Regions from separate parts of the Mesorhizobium sp. M0030 genome, predicted to be linked through region 1. Evidence: predicted binding sites of a transcription regulator. Region 1 holds the regulator's gene; the other holds the start of a gene.

Region 1 (3,478 bases):
CGATTCGCAGGCGCGGGCCATGCTGTGGTCGCCAATCACGCCACTGACCGACATTGCCTTCGCCGACATGTTGGAAGCGGAATTCGGCATTCCTGCCACCATGGAGAACGACTGCAATATGATGGCGGTGGCCCTGCAATGGCGCCAGCCCGAGCGCTACCGCGACAATTTCATCGCGATCCTCTTGTCGCACGGCATCGGCATGGGGCTGGTGCTGAAAGGCGAACTGTTCACCGGCACCCATTCCTCGGGCGGCGAGTTCGGCCACATGATCCACCGTCCGGGCGGCGCGCTCTGCCGCTGCGGGCGGCGCGGCTGCGTCGAGGCCTATGCCGGAAACTACGCCATCTGGCGCAGCGCCAAAATGATGAGCGAAGATGCCGAGCCGGTCGATATCGGCGACGCTGATATGCGCGCACTCGCCGCGCGCGCCCGCGAAACCGATGGCCCGGAGCGCGAAGCCTATCGCAAGGCCGGTGAGGCGCTCGGCTTCGGCCTCGGCAGCCTGTTTGCGCTGATCGACCCGGCGCCTGTCGCCATGGTTGGCGTCAGCGCCGCCGCCTTCGACCTGATCGAGCCGGCATTGCGCGAAGCGATCGCCCAGACCGCCGGCGGCCAGCACTCGAAATCGATCTCCTTCGACACCGAGCCCAACGAGCTGCCGCTGATCCGCGAAGGCTGTGCCATGCGCGCGCTCGGCTTCGTCGATCAGGAGATTTTCGCGCCGGGCATTCAGGCCAAATCCGGCAAGCATGTCGCCTGAATGGCCGGCAACGGCGCGACGCGCAGCATCCTAGTCTTCCCTGATCGCGTAGCCGGCGCCGCGAATGGTACGGATGACATCCGGCATGCGGCCGTTGTTGACCGCTTTGCGTAAGCGCCCGACATGGACGTCGACGGTTCGCTCGTCGATGTAGATCGTCTCGCCCCAGACATTGTCGAGCAGCTGGCTGCGCGAGAACACGCGGCCGGGATGGCGCATCATGAATTCGAGCAGCCGGAACTCGGTCGGTCCGAGCCTGATCTCGCTCTTCTTGCGGTAGACACGGTGCGACTCGCGGTCGAGCACGATGTCGCCGACCTTGAGCACGCTGGACAGCACTTCCGGCTTGGCCCGGCGCAGCAGCGCCTTCACGCGCGCCATGAACTCCGGCGTCGAGAATGGCTTGACCAGATAGTCGTCGGCACCGGTGGACAGGCCGCGCACGCGATCGCTTTCCTCACCGCGCGCGGTCAGCATGATGATCGGCAGCCGCTCGGTTTCGGGCCGCACTCTAAGCCGCCGGCAGAGCTCGATGCCGGAAACAGCGGGCACCATCCAGTCGAGCACCAGGAGATCGGGCACGTTTTCCTGCAGGCGGATCTCGGCCTCGTCGCCGCGTGTCACCACCTCGACCTGATAGCCTTCGGATTCGAGGTTGTAGCGGAGGAGCACGCCTAGTGGCTCCTCGTCCTCCACGACCATGATGCGTGGCGCGATCATAGGCAGTTCACCCTCATCAGGCCGGCGTGGCCATCGCCGTCTCGTCCTGCTTCGGACGATTGGCGGGCAATTGCTGGCCGGTCAGCACATAATACGCATTTTCGGCGATGTTGGTGACATGATCGCCGATGCGCTCAAGATTCTTGGCGCAGAACAAGAGATGCGTGCAGGCGGTGATGTTGCGAGGGTCTTCCATCATGTAGGTCAAGAGCTCACGAAACACGGACGTGTATTTGACGTCGATGCGCTCGTCGTCATTCCTGAGTTTTGCAAGCGCTGCCGCATCGGTGGCGGCATATTCCTCGACGACGCCTTGCACCTGGATCAGCACCAGTTGCGCCATGGCGTCGATGGAGTGCGAGAGGTCGCGCGGCGTGACGCTCAAGCCCACGGTGCCGACGCGTTTGGCGATGTTCTTGGCGAGGTCGCCGATGCGCTCGAGGTCGCCCGCCATGCGGATCGAGCCGACCACGGCGCGCAGATCGTTGGCCATCGGCTGGCGCTTGGCGATCAGCGTGATGGCGCGGTCGTCCAGTTCGCGCTGGCGCGCATCCATGATGGCGTCGTCGGAAACGACACGCTGTGCCAGCGCATTGTCCGAATTGAGCAGCGCCCTGGTCGAGCCGCTGACCATCGAGCCTGCCAGATCGCCCATGTCGCGGATCAGCTTGCTGATCTGCCCGAGCTCTTCATCGAAGGAGGCGACGGTATGTTCACCCATGATCTTGGTCCTCGTGCCTGAAAATTCACCCGCCGGACGGCTCAGCCGAAGCGGCCGGTAATGTAGTCCTGGGTGCGCTTGTCGTCGGGGTTGGTGAACATCTTGTCGGTGGCGCCCTCCTCGACGAGATAGCCGAGATGGAACATCGCCGTGCGCTGCGACACGCGCGCCGCCTGCTGCATCGAGTGGGTGACGATGACGATCGTGTAGTTCTGGCGCAGTTCGTCGATCAGCTCCTCGACACGGGCGGTGGCGATCGGATCGAGCGCCGAGCAGGGCTCGTCCATCAGGATCACCTCCGGCGACACGGCGATGGCGCGCGCGATGCACAGGCGCTGCTGCTGGCCGCCGGACAGGCCGGTGCCGGGCTCCTGCAGGCGGTCCTTGACCTCGTTCCAGATCGCCGCCTTCTTCAGGCTCTGCTCGACGATCTGGTCCATGTCGGACTTGCGCTTGGCCAGCCCATGGATGCGCGGGCCGTAGGCGACGTTCTCGTAGATCGACTTCGGGAACGGGTTGGGTTTCTGGAACACCATGCCGACGCGGGCGCGCAGTTCGACGACATCGATGTTCTTGTCGTAGATGTCGTCTTCATCGAGCGTGATCTTGCCGGTCACCCGCGCCAAATCGATGGTGTCGTTCATGCGGTTGAGGCAGCGCAGGAAGGTCGACTTGCCGCAGCCGGACGGGCCGATCAGCGCCGTCACCTGGTTCTGACGCACGTCGAGATTGACGTCGAACAACGCCTGCTTCTCGCCGTAGAAGACGCCGACCTTGTCGCCGCGCATCTTGATGACTTCGTTCGACTTGGCGTTCATTTTGTCGCCCACTGCATTCTCAAGGGACTGTTCGGTCATGATGTTCATACCAAATTGCCTTTTTTCTACCAGCGCCGCTCGAAGCGGCGCCGGAGCACGATCGCGGTGATGTTCATGGCCATGAGGAAGACGAGCAGGATGATGATGGCGCCGGACATGCGCTCGACAAAAGCGCGCTCAGCCTCGTTTGCCCACATATAGATCTGAACCGGCAGCGCGGTCGCCGGATCGAAAGGCGTCGTCGGATAATCGGCGACGAAAGCGACCATGCCGATCAAGAGCAGCGGTGCTGTCTCGCCGAGCGCACGCGCCAGGCCGATGATGGTGCCGGTAAGGATGCCTGGGGCGGCAAGCGGCAGGATGTGATGGAACACCATCTGCATCTTGGAGGCGCCGAGACCTAGGGCCGCCGAGCGGATCGACGGCGGCACCGCGGCGAGGGCGGCGCGCGTGGCG
Region 2 (3,478 bases), on a different contig from region 1:
GGAGAAGCCGAACGGCGTGTAGTTGACCATGATGTCTTCGGCGGCGACGCCCTTGGCCTTCAGATAGGCCTCGAGGATTTTGTTGGTGGTTCGGGGATAGACGTAGTCGGTGCCTTCCAGCACCCAGCGCTTCACCGAGCCACCGTCCTCGCTCATGAGATAATCGACGGCAGGAATCGCCTGCTGGTTCGGGGCGGCGCCGGTGTAGAACACGTTGCGCTCGCTTTCCTCGCCCTCATACTGGACGGGGTAGAACAGGATGTTGTCGAGTTCCGAGAACACCGGCAACACCGATTTGCGCGACACCGAGGTCCAGCAGCCGAACACGGCGGCGACCTTGTCCTTCGAGATCAGCTCGCGCGCCTTTTCGGCAAAGAGCGGCCAGTTGGAGGCCGGATCGACAACGACCGCCTCGAGCTTCTTGCCGAGCAGACCGCCCTTGGCATTCTGCTCTTCGATGAGCATCAGCATGGCGTCTTTCAGCGTCGTCTCCGAAATCGCCATGGTCCCCGATAGCGAATGCAGAATGCCGACCTTGATCGTGTCTTCGGCGGCCTTGGCCGGAGACGACATCGACAGGCCGGCGGCGATCACGCCCGCCGAAAACATTTTTGTTATTGTGGAGAAATTACCCCTCATACCGAAGACTCCCAAGCTGTTTGATTGCACCGCGACAATGCAAAGCAACTGCCGTGCCAAACGCGAAGGCGCCGCTCACAAAGATGGAATAGCCGAGCGTTATCAGCCGGTTGGTATATTAGCCTGGAGAAACAAAAAGGCAGCCGGTAAAAATTGATTGAGGCAAATTTGCGCAGCGCACACCACTTTTGCCTAATTTTCGCCCAATTGAGACAAATGCCTAGTTTTTGATCTCCGGCCGTGGGTTCCGGGCGAACAATGTTGCGGCACCGCGCAAAAATAGGGCAAGCTCGCCCTTCAAAAGAGAGACGTCATGACATCTCGCATCTCACGCATTTCCTGCATCCTGCTGCTGATGGCAACGAGCGGCGCCGCGCGCGCCGATTTCAGCGAGGGCAAACTTCCTGACGGCACCTATCATTGCGAGGTCTATTTGCTCGGCGCCTTCCTCAACCTCGGCGACATCACTATCAAGGGCAATGTCTATACCGGCCCGGTGACGTTCGGAACGGCGCTGCAAGGCTACAACTATCAGATGAACGCCAATGGCGAGATCACCTGGCTCGGGCCGCTGGGCGGCTATACCACCGGTGGCAACTCCGTCTCCACGACACAGGCAACACTGGACGGCGAGACCGCCCCGTCATTCGACATCATTCTGAAGCAGCCCGACGGCGCCTTCACCGCCTCGACCTGCACCAAGGGCTGAGCGATGCGTAGTGCCGCGCCCAGTTGCGGCAAAACCTTCCTCTTATGTCATGTGAATGTTGCCTAAGCAGACTAGGGCAACGGTGCGCCGTAACATCCACCCTGAGAGGCAGACACCATGGCCAATACACCGTCTTCATCCTCCCCCGTCATCCGCGAAATCATTGCCGAGCGCGTCTCGCGCCGGTCTCTTTTGAAAGGCAGCCTCGCCTCCGGCGCGCTGATTGCCGGCGGCAGCTTTGTCGGCTCCTTGTTTGCCGGCGAAACGCATGCCGCCACAGCGCAGTCGACGCTCGGCTTTCCCGAGCTGAAACGGGTCTACGGCAAGACCCATGCCGCCGCCGAAGGCTATGAGACGACCATCGTCGCGCGCTGGGGCGACCCGCTTGCAGCCGGCCTCGCCGAATTCGACGGCAACAAGGTCGCGGCGGAGGAACAGGAAAAGCGCTTCGGCTACAATTGCGACTACATCGCCTTCATGCCGCTGCCCAAGGGCACGGTGAATTCCGATCATGGCCTGCTCTGCGTCAACAACGAATACATCTCGCCCAATGTGATGTTTCCGGGGATGACCGAGGGCGATGCCGGCAAGACGATGACCAGGGAACAGGTCGATCTCGGCATGGCCGCGATGGGCCATTCGATCGTCGAGGTGCAATTGAAGGACGGCAAGTGGGCAAGCGTGGCGGACAGCCCGCTCAACCGCCGCATCACCGCCAACACCGAAATGACCGTTTCCGGACCGGTTGCCGGCCATGCGCTGATGAAAACTTCGGCCGACCCGACTGGCACGAAAGTGCTCGGCACCAGCTATAATTGCAGCGGCGGTTTCACCCCCTGGGGTACGGTGCTGACCTGCGAGGAAGGCGTGTCCGACATTTTCGGCGGCGACCCGAAAAAGGCGCCGACTGCCGACCTGCTCGACCGTTACGGCTTCGACGGCTCCGACATCTATGGCCGCGGCCGCTTCCATGACCGCTTCAACCTCGACAAGGAACCGAACGAGGCCAACCGCTTCGACTGGGTGGTCGAGATCGACCCTTACGATCCTCAGTCCAGGCCGGTGAAGCGCACGGCACTTGGCCGCATGTCGCATGAGGCCTCGACCGTGGTCCTCAACAAGGACGGCCGCGTTGTCGTCTATATGGGTGACGACGACTATTTCGAATATATGTACCGCTTCGTCTCGGCCAAGGCCTATGACAAGGCCAACCCGGCCTCCGGCGCCGATCTGCTCGACGATGGCGTGCTGTCGGTCGCCCGCTTCGATGCCGATGGCTCGATGACGTGGCTGCCGTTGGTGCACGGCCAGGGCAAGCTTACCGTCGAGAACGGTTTTGCCGACCAGGCCGAGGTGCTGTTGAAGACGCGGTTTGCGGCAGATGCGCTCGGCGCCACGCCGATGGACCGGCCCGAGGACATCGAGACCAATCCGGTGACCGGCCGCGTCTATGCGGTGATGACCAAGAACAAGAAGCGCGACCAGTCAAAGGTCAATCCGGCCAACACGCGGCCGGAAAATCTCTGGGGCCATATTGTCGAACTGATCCCGCCCGGCGGCCGCGGCGCGGACGCCGACCACACGGCCGAAAACTATGCCTGGGACCTGTTCGTGCTCTGCGGCAATCCCAGGGATGCCAAGGTCGGCGCCACCTTCCATCCGGATACGTCGGACAATGGCTGGTTCGTCTGCCCCGACAACATCACCTTCGATCCGGCCGGGCGGCTGTGGGTGGCGACGGACGGCGCCAATGATTTCGACCTGCCGGACGGCGTCTATGGCGTCGACACCGAAGGTGCGGCGCGCGGCCTGCCGAAGCTGCTGTTCACCTGCCCGCACGGCGCCGAAGCGACCGGCCCGTGCTTCACGCCGGACGGCTCGACTTTGTTCCTGTCGGTGCAGCACCCTGCGGAAGATGCAGAGACGCTCGACAAGGCGCAGACGCTGTGGCCCGACTTCAGGGATGGCCAATTGCCGCGGCCGTCCGTCGTCGCCATCCGCCGCAAGGACGGACAGCCGGTCGGCGCATAGTGTCCTAGGGAAAAGGGCGGAACGCGCCATGCGCGTTCCGCGTAGCGATCCGGGAGGACGGCTCAGATCGTCTTGGCCGACATTTGCGAAGCGATGTAT

The links. Region 1 encodes PhoB, which activates phosphate uptake and scavenging genes when phosphate is short. Its sites were predicted from a motif close to TGTCATNNANCTGTCAT; they were not measured.
Region 2: NKJ80_RS20660 (PhoX family protein) is a predicted target of PhoB. The motif match lies at 1,394-1,410, and genes of this name have one in related genera.

Annotation. Positions count from the first base shown of each region.
Region 1 is NZ_JAMYVE010000009.1:89,463-92,940, reverse strand. It holds gene NKJ80_RS18855 (ROK family protein) at 1-763, shown strand, start outside; gene phoB (phosphate regulon transcriptional regulator PhoB) at 794-1,483, opposite strand; gene phoU (phosphate signaling complex protein PhoU) at 1,500-2,204, opposite strand; gene pstB (phosphate ABC transporter ATP-binding protein PstB) at 2,246-3,070, opposite strand; gene pstA (phosphate ABC transporter permease PstA) at 3,088-3,478, opposite strand, start outside.
Region 2 is NZ_JAMYVE010000010.1:165,586-169,063, reverse strand. It holds gene urtA (urea ABC transporter substrate-binding protein) at 1-639, opposite strand, end outside; gene NKJ80_RS20665 (hypothetical protein) at 953-1,348, shown strand; gene NKJ80_RS20660 (PhoX family protein) at 1,466-3,379, shown strand; gene NKJ80_RS20655 (GMC family oxidoreductase) at 3,442-3,478, opposite strand, start outside.